One region of the Flavobacterium piscisymbiosum genome, then DNA from elsewhere that is predicted to be linked to it. Evidence: riboswitches for the same ligand, from Rfam matches in the RefSeq annotation. Region 1 holds a riboswitch; each other region holds the start of a gene.
The links. A riboswitch is a leader RNA that binds a small molecule or an ion and turns the genes downstream of it on or off. The one in region 1 is predicted to bind S-adenosylmethionine.

Region 1 (4,794 bases):
AACCCGAATTACCGCTCAGGTAGTTATGGGAGTTGGCTTTCTGGGAGCAGGAGTTATTTTTAGAGAAGGCCCCAATGTACACGGACTAAATTCTGCGGCCACAATATGGTGTAGTGCTGCCATTGGTTGTATCGCCGCTTCAGGTTATTTTGCCGAAGCTTTGATTTGTACGGCATTAGTAACCATTGTGAATACAGTTCTGGAGCCGATAGATAAGTGGATGAGGAATAGGAAGTAAGTAGAGGGTAGAATAAAGAGCAAAGAGGAAAGAATAAAGAATAAAGAATAAAGAATAAAGAATAAAGAATAAAGAGTAAAGAATAAAGACAGCGATTAAAAAGTAAAAATCTGCTAAATCTGCTAAATCTGCCAAATCTGCGAGAAAATTATTTTTATATAGCGATTAAATCATTTCATTAAAGCTCTCTAAAAAGCCTCTCCAATTCTAAAATAAAGTCCCCAATCGCCTTTACCAACAGCAGCGTCCAATCCTATGTTGAATTTTTCGTTTTTAAAAGCCCTGTAGCGATAACCTACACCGGCTCCCGGATATAATTTCCAGTTAAAACTTTCTGTATCTGAACCATAAATAGTGGCAACCCCTGCAAATCCTACAAGTCCCATTCTTTTATTAAAATTATAGCGGTATTCAGCCTGTAAATCCATCAATCCGTCGCCGCGATATTTCCCTTCAGAATATCCTCTGATGTCTTCACTACCAATCGTTTGCTGTTGTTCGAAGGCAATATTTCCTAACCCAAACTTACCGGCAAAGCGTGCTGCCAAAACATCCGTTCCGCCTCGCATAGGAAAATATTGATTGTACTCTGAAAGAATTTTGTTAGCGCTAACATCATTTCCGAACCATTCAGGATAATCGAGCCATCGCAATTTTATTTTTTTTCCTTTAGTAGGATAATAAATAGCATCTCTTGTGTCGTACAACATAATCAGCTGTAAACCATTTGTATGCGTGACAGAAGAAGGTTCAATATTATCTTCGTATTTTGTGTCATAATGTGCATAAGCATATCCAAATCCCGCATAAAAAGATTTGAATAGTTTACGCTGAATCGTAAAACTTGCCATTGTTGTTTTAGTTCCGTAGTTGTAAAAATCAGGAACATCAATATCATCTACATAAAACTGTGCATTTTGATTGCCCGTTGCTGCGAAAAATTGCAAACGCCAGGAATCTTCTTTAAAAAAGAATTTGTTAAACGTAGCTATAAAATAGGATTTGTTGGTCGTGTAAACCGCAGATAGACCAGATAAAGATTTAGGCGAAATAGTATCGGTTTTATTCAATTTGTACATCATCATCGGGATAGCGCCAAACATAAAATCCATTGTCCTATTGTAATTAAGATAAGGCATTACATTAAAATCAATATTTTTTTCTGGTTTCTTAGAGGCTATACTATCAGTAGATTTTGTCTGACTCCAAATACCAGAAGACCATAAGAAGATGATTAGGAAAGGTAAGATTTTCTGCATTTTAAATTTACTTTTAAGTTAGTCTTATAAAAAGTGTTTGTGTTCTAAAGCGCATGAAGTGAAGTGATTATAAAAAAAACAGAACAACCATTTTTTACCCTTCATAAAAACTTAAAGATAAATATTTTTTTTTAAAGTTGTAAGAAAAGGTGAGGTCTATGTTCTAAAAAAAAGGCAGCGTTTTTAATTTTACTATTTTTCGAAAGAATCAATTTTTGTACTTTCTTTTTTATTTTGAAAAGCATTTCTTAATAATGTATGATGAAACTTTCATCCCAAAATGCTGGATATTTCAAATAAAATCAAAGCATTTTTAAAAGTATAACAAATTGATATTTTTATTGTTATGGCTTATTTTACTAAGTTTTTTTGTCCTTTACAACTACTTTTGCTATGTATTAATTTAAAATATTTTAAAAAATAAATTTAAACTCTACTAATTACATAGAATTTATATTATATTTGCAGGGTAGAAAAAATCTACATGAACTTATCCAGAAAGACTGAGGGAGTAGGCCCGGTGATGTCTTAGCAACCTGTTGCCAAATAAGGTGCTAAATCCTTCCGCCAACGCGGACAGATAAGATAGATTTCATTAGTAAATCTGCATAAGATCATTAGTATTAAATCATTTATTTTTTAGAATGAAAACTGAACAAATATTACCTGCCTGTCCGGAACAATGTAACTTATTTTCAAAAATAGAAAACCATCTCCTGGTTTTCCGAATGCACTACACGTAACTTTTTTTTAGATCCCATATCTTTTTTATCCATACAATAACAGACCATTTTAATATTGGTTCTGGAATTTCTATGTCCAATTTTTAAAAACAAACCCAATGAAAAAAATAGTAATATTTCTGGCTTTATGCCTTTGCGCAACAACAACTCAGGCACAAGAGGCAAACGTGCAGCTAAAAGGAACAGTTGTCGATACTGTTGCTCAATATGTCTACCTGCAAAAGTTTCACAACAAGATGTTTACTACAATAGATTCGGTAAAAGTTACCGATGGGAAATTCAGTTTTAAAACGAAAGTCAAACTTCCTGAATTGTACGGATTAAGCTTAAATACAGCTGAAAGTCCATTATATATTTTCCTTGAAAAATCTCCAATTACAGTAAAATTAAGTCCTGTTAAATATTATAGCACATCGGTTGTAGAAGGTTCTGCGTCTCAGGATTTATTTAATAATTACAGAAAAACGGCTAATGTTGATATAAGTAAATTTATCACAGAACACCCTGGTTCTCTGGTTTCTGCATATGTGCTGTACCGAAATTGGTCGTATAGACTGAGTCCGGAAGAAATTACTAAGAATATTTCTCTTTTAGATAAAAGTCAGCAAAATTCCACTTACGTGAAAGAACTTCAGGAACTTGTAAAAGTGCTTAACGGATTACAGGTTGGAAAAAAAGCACCAGATTTTGTGTCTAAAGATCCGGAAGGAAAATCGATTCGTTTTTCTGAAAACCTTAAAGGATATACATTGGTAGATTTCTGGGCTTCATGGTGCGGACCTTGCCGAAGAGAAAATCCAAACATTGTAGCCGCTTACAAAGAATATCATGATAAAGGTTTTAATATTGTCGGAATTTCATTAGACAAAAAGAAAGAAAACTGGATAAAAGGAATTCAGGACGATCACTTAGACTGGCTGCATGTTTCGGATTTATTATTCTGGAATAGTGCTATCGCTAAATTATATGGAGTAAGAGCCATTCCTGCCAATTATTTAGTCGATGCAAAAGGTGTTATTGTCGCAAGAAACCTTCATGGAGACGAACTTCAGTCTACACTTAAATCACTTTTAAAATAAAGAACTGCAAACCTGCACGGTTCTTAAAAGTTTGCAGGTTTTGATAATTAATATATTTTTTAAACTCATAGAATACAGTTTTTCTTCGAATTTCCTATTCACTCAATTTCTATGTGTTAGTACTAAACATTACCAGCAGAACAACAATTAATACGCTATCAAAGGCGGGATAAATTGTTTATTCTCAACAATAAAATTATGATATTAAAAAAATCAATAGAAAGATTAGTCTCAGAAAATGAGCAAAATGAAGGAGCAGGATTAAAACGTTCATTAGGTCCAATAAACCTTGTTGCATTAGGAATTGGCGCTATTGTGGGAGCAGGAATATTTTCGCTTACCGGCATTGTAGCAGCCGAAAATGCGGGACCAGCGGTTATTTTATCTTTTATTCTAGCAGCATTTGCCTGTGCATTTTGTGCATTATGCTACGCAGAATATGCCTCGATGATTCCGGTTGCGGGTTCAGCTTACACGTATACTTATGCAACAATGGGAGAATTTATGGCCTGGATTATCGGTTGGGATCTGGTTCTAGAATATGCACTTGCATCTGCGACTGTGGCGGTAAGCTGGTCGAGTTATGCAACCAAATTGTTAGCACAGCTTCATATCAACTTACCTCCGGAATTGACAAGTTCACCATTTGATCCGGTGAAATTAGCAGACGGATCGACTTTAAGTGGCGGAATCGTAAATCTTCCTGCAATTGTAATTGTTGCGTTGCTTTCGTTGGTATTGGCAAAAGGAACTAAAGAATCGGCAACGATGAATAATTTATTGGTATTGCTAAAACTGAGTGTAATTGTGCTGTTTATCGTTTTAGGCTGGTCATTTATTCAACAAGAAAATTATCATCCTTTTATACCTGAAAATACAGGAGAATTTGGTCATTTTGGCTGGTCAGGAATTGTTAGAGGTGCTGCAGTAGTGTTCTTTGGTTTTATTGGTTTTGATGCCGTTTCTACAGCGGCGCAGGAATCTAAAAATCCACAAAAAGATATGCCAATCGGGATCATAGGTTCGCTTTTGGTGGCGACTGTTTTATATGTTGCTTTTTCTTATGTAATGACCGGTATGGTTTCGTATAAAACCTTTATTGGCGATGCAAGTCCGGCAGCAACTGCATTTGCGGTAACGGGATTTCATTTTTTAAACAGTGCTTTAATCATTGCAATCTTAGCAGGTTATACCTCTGTAATTCTTGTCATGCTTATGGGGCAATCGAGAGTTTTTTACAGCATGTCTAAAGACGGACTTTTGCCTTCTTTTTTTAGTGATATACACAGCAAATTTAAAACACCCTGGAAAAGTAACCTTTTCTTCATGGTATTTGTGAGCCTATTGGCAGGATTTGTGCCCATTTCAGATTTAGGACATATGGTAAGTATCGGAACCTTATTTGCTTTTTCACTTGTTTCACTGGGGATTATAATCCTAAGAAAAACAAGTCCTGATGTAAAACGAGGATTTCG
Region 2 (4,794 bases), 2.1 Mb from region 1:
CTTTCAGTTTTTTACTTGGATGCAAGGAGCAAAAAGAGGAGACTATTTCTGAAAAGCCTGTTGAGACTTTGGTAAATGGATGTTTACCTCGTCTTACGGATGATCCAAAACTTGAAAAAGAGGAAATAATTATTTATGCAGACAACGACGAAGATTCATTAATTATTTCTAAGAATGAAATGAATAAAATTGAAGCACTTTTTCCAGTATTTAAAGCAGATTTCCCTTCAAATCCAAATGAGTCTTATGCGGGAAATTCATGGAAGAAATACATAAATCAAGATGGAAAAGAAGATAGTTTTACATTTGGAAGCGAAGCTGGTCAAGATTATTTTTGTTTAGTTTATACGTATTACCTTAAACAAAAAAATGGAAACGAAAAATTTAAAAAAGAAAGAGAAACATTAATTGAGTTATATAGAGCGGTTAATGGACTTTATCAAGGTTTAAATTATGGAGGTACATATTTTGGACATCAACATAAAAGATTAAATGCTGATGCTGAATACTCCATCTATCAATTAGTAATTGGCAAGGAATATTATGAGAAAAAATATGATTTTAAAAAACAGAAAAAATTATATATCCAATCTTTAATACAATATGTTGCGGACGAAGAAAGTCAGAATTCTTATAACGAAGAAGATCGAATAGAGGGTAATGGGAAAAACACTAGAAGAGCAAAAGAGCTTCAAAAGAGAATAGATATTTTGCAAAAATTAATTACAAATTATTTCTACCTAAATCAAGTTCAAAATTTTGAAATAACATATTACAAATAAAGCGTTTATGAAAGATTGGTTTGAAAATTTATCGAAAGATGAAAAAGAAGAAATTTAAAAGAGACTTAGACAAGCAGAACCTTTCTCGTTTACAGTCTTTTATGAAATATTAATTTTAAAACTTAGTATCTTAGCAACTCAGAATTTCAGAACCTTAAAAAAATGGCTTTCGACGAAGATAACGCACAAAGAATCCGAACGTTTCTACAATATAAAGAAGCAGGCTTTTTCGAAAAGAAAATGTTTGGCGGACTTGTTTTTATGGTAGACAATAAAATGTGCTGCGGAACCCAACTTGACAAACAAACGGGAGAAAATCTTTTACTTTGCAGAATTGATGATAATGCCTATGCAGATGCAATAGAAAGAGACGATATAATACCAATGTCAAGCTCTGAAAGACCAATGAAAAACTATATTTTCGTTACCGAAAATGGCTGGCAAAGAAATAAGGATTTAGAGTTTTGGTTACAGCTTTGTTTAGATTTTAATCCTTTAGCGAAAGCGAGTAAGAAAAAATAACAACCAGAATCCCTGCAACTTAGAAACTTAAAAAAACATTTGCAAGTAGCAAGGCTATTTCATACCTTTGCCCTGTTCTTAAAATTATTGAAAGTTATCACGAAAGGCGGAGGGATAGACCCGATGAAACCTTAGCAACCCTTTATCTTAAAGAAGGTGCTAAATTCTACTTAATACAAATTCATAGTATTTAAGATAGATAACACAAATACATAAAGTATTTCCCAAAACTCTTCCTGACAACCATACAATATTATTTTACTGAATTCAGTATTATGAGCGAATCATTGACGCATTTTTTGCTGTCATCGTTCCCGCTTTCGCCTATATCTCTCCGTTGCACTACGAGGATACCGGCTTAATCGGGGCTAGTTAGCTTACAATAGTGATTTTTTGGAATTAATGTGAATCAAAACACGTATTCTAACAGGTTTTCATCCCGAGGCTTCGGGACTGTTAGGTATGTTTTAATAATAGAATAAAAAACTTAGCATCTTAGTACCTCAGTACCTTAGCAGCTAAAAGCTAAAAGACATGGCAATAACAATTCAGGAAGCAATAAAAAAAAATATCCTAATCCTTGACGGAGCAATGGGAACAATGTTGCAGCGCTATAATTTCTCCGAAGAAGATTTTCGTGGAGAGCGTTTCAAGGATTTTCCGCATCCCTTAAAAGGAAACAACGATTTACTATCCATAACACAACCACAAGCAATTCGCGATGTTCACGCTGCTTATTACGAAGCCGGCGCAGACATCGTAGAAACCAATACTTTTTCAGGAACTACGATCGGTATGGCCGACTATTTCCTGGAAGATTTGGTTTACGAATTAAACTACGAATCGGCTAAAATTGCACGAGAAGTAGCCGATGAATTCACCGCTAAAAACCCAGACAAACCACGTTTTGTAGCTGGTTCAATCGGACCAACAAACCGTACGGCAAGTATGTCACCAGACGTAAATGATCCGGGTTATAGAGCCGTAACATTTGATGATTTGCGTATTGCCTACAAACAACAAGTAGAAGCTTTAATGGATGGTGGCTGCGATTTACTTTTGGTGGAAACCATTTTCGATACCTTAAATGCAAAAGCTGCACTTTTTGCAATCGAAGAAGTAAAAGACGAACGTAATCTTGATATTCCAATTATGGTTTCGGGAACGATTACCGACGCATCAGGAAGAACACTTTCTGGACAGACGGTTGAAGCGTTTTTGATTTCGGTATCACATATTCCGTTATTGAGTGTTGGTTTCAATTGCGCTCTTGGAGCCGATTTATTGAAGCCATACTTGAAAACATTATCTCAGCATACACAATTCAACGTTTCGGCACACCCAAATGCAGGATTGCCAAACGCATTCGGGCAATATGATGAAACGCCGGAACAAACTCAGGCTTTAATTAAGGAATATTTAGACGATAATTTAATCAACATAATTGGTGGTTGTTGCGGAACTACTCCGGATCACATCAGATTAATTGCTGAAGTAGCGAAGGATTATAAGCCACGTGTGGCGCCAGTAATTGCATAAACATTTCCGTTTCCTGCAAGGTTTTTAAAACCTTGTAGGTATGATTTTAAGAAAAAATAAAGTTCAATTTGAGAGATCACAAAATTTTATAAGATAAAGAAAGTATGGAGAATAAGAGAGTTCATTATATTTTAATACCAATTTTATTATTATTTGCTATATATTCTTATAAAAAGTTGAATAAAAATGAAGAAATTCAAGAAAAATCAGCAGTTGAAACATTAGAGCCAAAGGATGTAAAAACTGAAATAAAAATAAAACTTGAAACTTCAGATTCCATAGTTCAAATAGGAAATTGTTATTCATATGAAGAAGATGGCAATTATTATGGTGTTGTTTTGATTAAATATGAAGATGATGATTTATATACAGTTGCGTTATTAGATAAACCGGAGAATCAGGAATTGAAAAAGAATAATTTTCTTGATGGATCATTAATATGCACTAGTAATCACATGCTTCCTCTTGGAACTTACGGCCTGTCAACAGGTTTTTTTATGAAAGAAGATTTAAATGTATTTCAAAAAAACTTTAAATATGTGTGTCATTTAGATTTAGATGATTCTAAAATAGAAATTAATGGAGGAGGTAGTTTAATTTTTAATCAAACCGTTTCAATAAAAGACTTACGTGTGAATAGACTTTTAAAAGAAATGAAGCGATACACAGAACCAACGAGTAAATATTTGAATTAGGAATTTTAATTGAAAAAGATATTCTTTTTTTAAAATATAAATTTAAGTTCCGGAGGAACGAAATGTTGGTAGCGACGGAATTTATTCCGTTGAAAATGATGAACGATTCAAAACAAAGTTCCGTAGGAACGAAATGTTTATAGCAACGTAGGAACGACATATAATACGTTCAAAGATTTTAAAAAAGACAATTAAAATAGTGAAAAAATAAATCGTCTTTTGAAACGGATACCGCGTGAGGGATAGAAGAGGATAGCCCACAGCCTGACGCAGGAAGTGCGAGGACTAGGAACGAATAGCCCGGTTCGCCTTTTTCGGCGAACACGCCCAAAAAAAATTATAGAGATAAAAGGTCTTCGAACCTTATAAAAAATAGAATAAAAAAACTCAGAATCTAAGCTACTTAGAATCTTAGTAACTTAAAAAAGAAATGGCAGAAAAAAGAAGAGACCTTGTATTAGCAGGATTAGAACCGTTGATTATTACGCCCGAAAGTGTTTTTGTAAACATTGGCGAGCGTACGAATGTAACAGGTTCGCGAAAATTCCTTCGCTTAATCAAGGAAGAGAAATATGACGAGGCGCTTGATATTGCAAGACAACAAGTAGAAGGTGGAGCACAGATCATCGATATTAATATGGATGAAGGAATGCTTGATGGTGTTCAGGCAATGACTAAATTCCTGAATTTGATTGCATCAGAACCGGATATTTCGAGAGTGCCGATTATGATCGACAGCTCGAAATGGGAAATCATCGAAGCAGGTCTGAAAGTAGTACAAGGAAAAAGTGTTGTAAACTCGATTTCATTGAAAGAAGGCGAAGAAGCCTTTATTCACCACGCCAAATTAATCAAACGATACGGAGCGGCGGCCATTATCATGGCTTTTGACGAAGTGGGTCAGGCCGATAATTTTGACCGAAGAGTCGAAATCTGTCAGCGTTCGTATGATATTTTGGTTGATAAAGTTGGCTTTCCTCCACAGGATATTATTTTCGATTTGAATATTTTTCCCGTTGCAACCGGAATGGAAGAACATCGCTTAAATGCTTTGGACTTTTTTAGAGGTACAAAATGGGTTAGAGATAACTTGCCGCATGCACATATTAGTGGTGGAGTGAGTAACGTTTCATTCTCTTTTAGAGGAAATGATCACGTTCGTGAAGCGATGCACTCGGTATTTTTATACCATGCAATCAAGAACGGAATGACAATGGGAATCGTGAATCCGGAGATGCTTTCGATTTACGATGATA
Region 3 (4,794 bases), 2.1 Mb from region 1:
AAATTGTTGCGCCAAAATTCGCTAATTCGTTCGCTTCGTTAAACGAAAGAAATTCGATTTTTTTAGCATCAGCAACCAAATCAGGATTTGCTGTATAAATTCCGTCAACGTGCGTGAAGTTTTGTAATTCTTCGGCATTCAAATAATTTGCGATTAATGATGCTGTATAATTACTACCGTTTCTGCCTAAAGTTGTTGTATCGTTGTTGTTGTTTGAACCAATGAAACCCGTTACGATATTTACCGTTGAACCATTGTGTTCTTTGAAATAATTGACAACATTTTTCTTAGAAAGTTGTTCCAATGGTTGTGCATCACCAAATTTCGAATCAGTTTTTAGCAATTCTCTCGAATCGACAAAGTTTGCCGGAATTCCTTTTTCTTTTAAAATCGCTGTCAACAATTTAGCCGAAAGCAATTCGCCTTTGGATAAAATCTGATCTTTTATTTTATTGCTGTAATCACCAATTAAGCTAACGCCTTCAAAAAGTTTTTCTAAAATAGTAAACTCTTCAGACAAATCGACCTGAGGATAATCTGAAACCTGGTAGGTTTTAAAATTTTCAAATAATGGTTTGTAATTGCCGTTTTTGGAAGCAAGTTTTAAAATATATTCTAATTCATCTGTAGCATTTCCGCGGGCAGAAACTACAACTGCAATTTGTTCTCCTTGATTTACTTTATCAGAAATGATTGAAACTACCTTGTTAAGTCCTTCTCCGTTTGATAACGATTTGCCTCCAAATTTTAATATTTTCATTTTATTTTTCTATTGTTTCTGCCTTAAAAATATCGGCAAGTAAATGATCTAATTGTTTGTACTCGATTAAAAAAGCGTCATGTCCGTGAACCGAATCTATTTCGCTGTAAAAAACATTGTCTTTGAACTTCTTTAATTCCTGAAAAGTTTCGCGATTTTCTTTTGGTGTAAAAAACAAATCAGAGTTGATTCCGATAATATGAATCGCTGCATTTGTTCTGGACATTAAAGTTTCAAAATCTTCGCTGTTTCTGGTAATATCTATGGTTTTGAGCAATTGGTTCATCAGTTTATACGCTGACAATTGGTATCTCTTTTGTAATTTTTCGCCGTGATGCGCCAACCAGCTTTCGATATTAAAAATCGCAAGCTCGTTGTTGATCGTACGTTGAAATTTTTCTTTAAATGATTCAGGAGATCTGTAACACAACATAGCATGTATTCTGGCATCTTCGATAGGTCTCGAAGAATTGTTCAGTATTTGCTCTTGTAAATAACAATTAGCAATCATCCAGTCGGTCGATTTCCAGTCGGTGGCAATCGGGATTAAGCTTTGAGTTATATTAGGTTCTAATGCAAGGATCTCCCAGGCAATTCCTCCGCCAACAGAACCTCCAATAATGGTGTGCAATTGGGCGATATTTAATGCCTCCAGACCTTTTATAAAAATTCTGGCAATATCTCTTGTGGTGAAATCCTGATAGTTTTCTATTACAAACGAATCGTTTCCGTTTCCGGGAACGTCGAATGCTAATACGGTATATTTAAGGGTATCAATTGTTTTTTCGTCGCCAATTAAGTCATTCCACCAGCCATTTTCGCCAGTAACCTGAGCATTTCCGGTCAAAGCATGATTGACCAAAACTATAGGCGCGCTATGCAATGGTAAACCAGAAAGCGTAAAGCTCAATGGCAATAATGGATATGATGCACCACTTTCTGTGATGAAATCTTGAATTATAATGGGACTTAGTATATTTTCCAATTTCAAATCTTTTTATTATTGATTTGTATGTGGAAATATTAGAAAGAAAGTACTAGAGTGAAACTAGAAAATTCTTGTTGTTATCTTTCCACGTTTGGGCGTGGTAGAATGCAGCACCTTCTTCGATTTAACGAAGGGTTGCTAAGGATTCATCGGGTCTAATCCCTCGTCCTTTCTTTATAACATTTTCAATACGTGTTTGAACTTAAAGGTGCAAATTAACTACTTATTTCTTAAACTAACAAATTTTATCGAAACTGATTGCTTAATTTCTTAAACATAATTCAACCAAAAACTATTGTACGCAAAAAATTACCGAACAATTTGCCCAGTAAAATTAAGCAGGTATTCCCCTATTTTATGATACTTTTTGATTTAGATAAAAAGTGTTTCATTTTCTTTTGAATACATCAAAAACAATAATGAATTTGGTTCTTTTTTTTCTGCTATTTTATCAGCCTCCGTGATTCCAAATCTTGGGTGTACCAATTCATTTGCTGGCGGCGGATTGTTTCTTTTAGCTCTTAAGTTTTTCAAAGTAGAAAATGTTCTTGTTATGTAGTTTAATTTGCTCATGATATTTAAGTTTATGTTAGTTTGCGTTTTATAATCTTTATTATTTGTTTAATTTTTTGTTATGGCAACCAAATGGAATAAAAAAACCCTTTTGGATCACAATACCAAAAGGGTTTAAGTTTTATACAACTTATATATACTTTTAGTATCAACAGACGCGTACACAAATACGTGCGACGTTAAACATCTTGTTCATCTGTAGGGATTTATTCATCTTGGATTTACTTGCTATTTTAAAAAATTCTTGCATTTGTTTTATTTTAATAAGCTTCCCGGAAACTGCCGAAATATTTTACTTTTATCTTCTTTTTTTAAATCAATTAAGAAATAAAGTTGTTTCAACTTTTGTCCCGATCGACATAACTATTTTCAGAATATTAAGTTTATTTTTCTGGTAATTTTGAGGTATTACAAATGTGCGAATATTTTTTCAATTATGCAAGTGAGGATCAGCAAATTAATCCTAAAAAACGTTAAAAAACATCATTTTAACGTTAAAAAACATCTTACAAATTTAAGATTTAAAAATATAAGCGTTAAAACCTACAAAAAAATACGTAATGAACTTTCCTGTTTCATTATATCAAAGAACAACTAACTACTATTCGAAACCACTTACAGCCAAACTGCTTCTTTATTTTTAATTTTCTCGGCTACTTTTAAAATGTCAGTTATTATCCCTCTTGAAATGGCCTGCTTACATGCCGAAGCGCTTTGAATTGCTATTGGAACATCTGCATACGATTGTGTGTAGATTTCGAAAATGGTATCTGACCCTTTTAGCTGACCTATGGCTGACCAAACTGGTTCTGAAACTAATTTGACTTCCAGGGTATTTTTCTGCAAATCAAATTCGCCTACATATCTCAGTACATGATTGTCTGCCTGGGTTATTTTGGCAATTTTAAATGATTTGTCGATGGCATCTTTATTAAGAATTCCGTTTTTCTGCAGATGTTCTTCTGTGATAAGCGAATTGATTTTTATATCAGAGAAATCAAAATCCTTCCCAATTTCCCTCGTCAGAATCAATAGTTTCCTTGCGGTATCATTTCCCGATAAATCTTCTTTAAAAGTAGATCTCATTAATCCGAGTAAACTGGCATCTTTTAAAAGAGATGAAAAAGTAGCTTCTTCATTCGCAAAACGATTAAAGACATAACTGAGATTATCAGAGAAAACACCTCGTATCTTGGTAATTTTTTCTCCCGAATAATACAAATCTCTCAAGGTTTGCAATACCGGAAAACCCGTATCTACAGATGTTTCATACAAAAATTCTTTGTCGTATTTTTTAAGATTTGCCCTGATTTCTTTATACAAATCAATGGGCAGTGTATTGGCTTTTTTATTTACCGCTACAATATTAAATCCGTTTTCGATCAAAGTATTGTAATGATGAATGAGCTCGTCGCTTGCTGTAGCATCAACGGCTATTAAGTTCTCAAATTCGTTTTCTTTGGCAAATTCAATAATATCCTGCACTTTAAACGGAACAGCCAATTCTAAGAAATTGGTTTCCCAGGCATATCCTACGCCTTCTTTCTCGAAAAAAGCAACTGTTGAATTGGTTATAATAGGAAAATGAAAATCGATGTTTTTACTTTCGAGAAAAAACTCCTGACTTTCGATAATCTGATTGATCAAAGTACTTCCTATATTTCCAATTCCAAAAAGGATGATATTTATTTTAAGCTTTGACATAATTTTAATTTTTTGGGGGTTAATTAAACCATATAAGTGATATAAGTAATTTTAAGAAAGAGCTGAAACTTAGCGCAACGCTTAATAGGAACTTATATCACTTATATGGTAAAAAACTTTTATATTGATAGTTTTTTATAAAAAATCACCTCTAGCAGAACTCACGCTACTAAAGGCAATTTTTCAAACAAAAAACAAAAAAACCTAATTTTTATTAATACTGTATTGCGATTGGGTAACGCTTGCGAAAGCGGCTTGCAAATCAGCTATTAAATCCTCGATATCTTCAATTCCGACAGAAAGTCGAACTAAATCTTTTGAAACTCCTGTTTCCAGTTGGTCTGCATCAGACAATTGCTGGTGCGTTGTACTTGCCGGGTGAATAATTAGTGATTTTGTATCACCAATATTGGCCAAAAGCGAGAACAACTTAGTCTGATCTACCACTTTTTTAGCGGCATCAAAACCACCTTTTAGTCCAAAAGTGATCACGCCACTTTGTCCTTTTGGTAAATATTGTTGGGCTAAATCATAATATTTATTGTTTTTAAGACCTGGATAATTTACCCAAACTACCTCATCTTGTTTTTCTAACCATGAGGCCAGAGCCAAAGCATTTTCGCTATGTTTCTGGATTCGGATTGGTAAAGTTTCTAATCCCTGAATAATCTGAAAAGCATTAAACGGACTTAAAGCTGCGCCAAAATCACGTAAACCTTCGATTCTTGCTTTTGCTATAAAAGCTGCATTTCCTAAAGCTTCATGATAC

Region 2: another riboswitch for S-adenosylmethionine. It lies ahead of LNP81_RS08335 (homocysteine S-methyltransferase family protein); the one in region 1 lies ahead of LNP81_RS16940 (TlpA disulfide reductase family protein).
Region 3: another riboswitch for S-adenosylmethionine. It lies ahead of LNP81_RS08240 (alpha/beta fold hydrolase); the one in region 1 lies ahead of LNP81_RS16940 (TlpA disulfide reductase family protein).

The regions. Positions count from the first base shown of each region.
Region 1 is NZ_JAJJMM010000001.1:3,913,591-3,918,384, forward strand. It holds gene LNP81_RS16930 (MgtC/SapB family protein) at 1-238, shown strand, start outside; gene LNP81_RS16935 (BamA/TamA family outer membrane protein) at 427-1,497, opposite strand; SAM riboswitch class I at 1,985-2,084, shown strand; gene LNP81_RS16940 (TlpA disulfide reductase family protein) at 2,339-3,319, shown strand; gene LNP81_RS16945 (amino acid permease) at 3,518-4,794, shown strand, end outside.
Region 2 is NZ_JAJJMM010000001.1:1,855,623-1,860,416, forward strand. It holds gene LNP81_RS08325 (hypothetical protein) at 1-782, shown strand, start outside; gene LNP81_RS08330 (TfoX/Sxy family protein) at 945-1,304, shown strand; SAM riboswitch class I at 1,396-1,510, shown strand; gene LNP81_RS08335 (homocysteine S-methyltransferase family protein) at 1,839-2,843, shown strand; gene LNP81_RS08340 (hypothetical protein) at 2,948-3,538, shown strand; gene metH (methionine synthase) at 3,969-4,794, shown strand, end outside.
Region 3 is NZ_JAJJMM010000001.1:1,834,686-1,839,479, reverse strand. It holds gene thrA (bifunctional aspartate kinase/homoserine dehydrogenase I) at 1-760, opposite strand, end outside; gene LNP81_RS08240 (alpha/beta fold hydrolase) at 762-1,745, opposite strand; SAM riboswitch class I at 1,823-1,931, opposite strand; gene LNP81_RS08235 (hypothetical protein) at 2,121-2,321, opposite strand; gene LNP81_RS08230 (homoserine dehydrogenase family protein) at 2,937-4,025, opposite strand; gene LNP81_RS08225 (O-acetylhomoserine aminocarboxypropyltransferase/cysteine synthase family protein) at 4,230-4,794, opposite strand, start outside.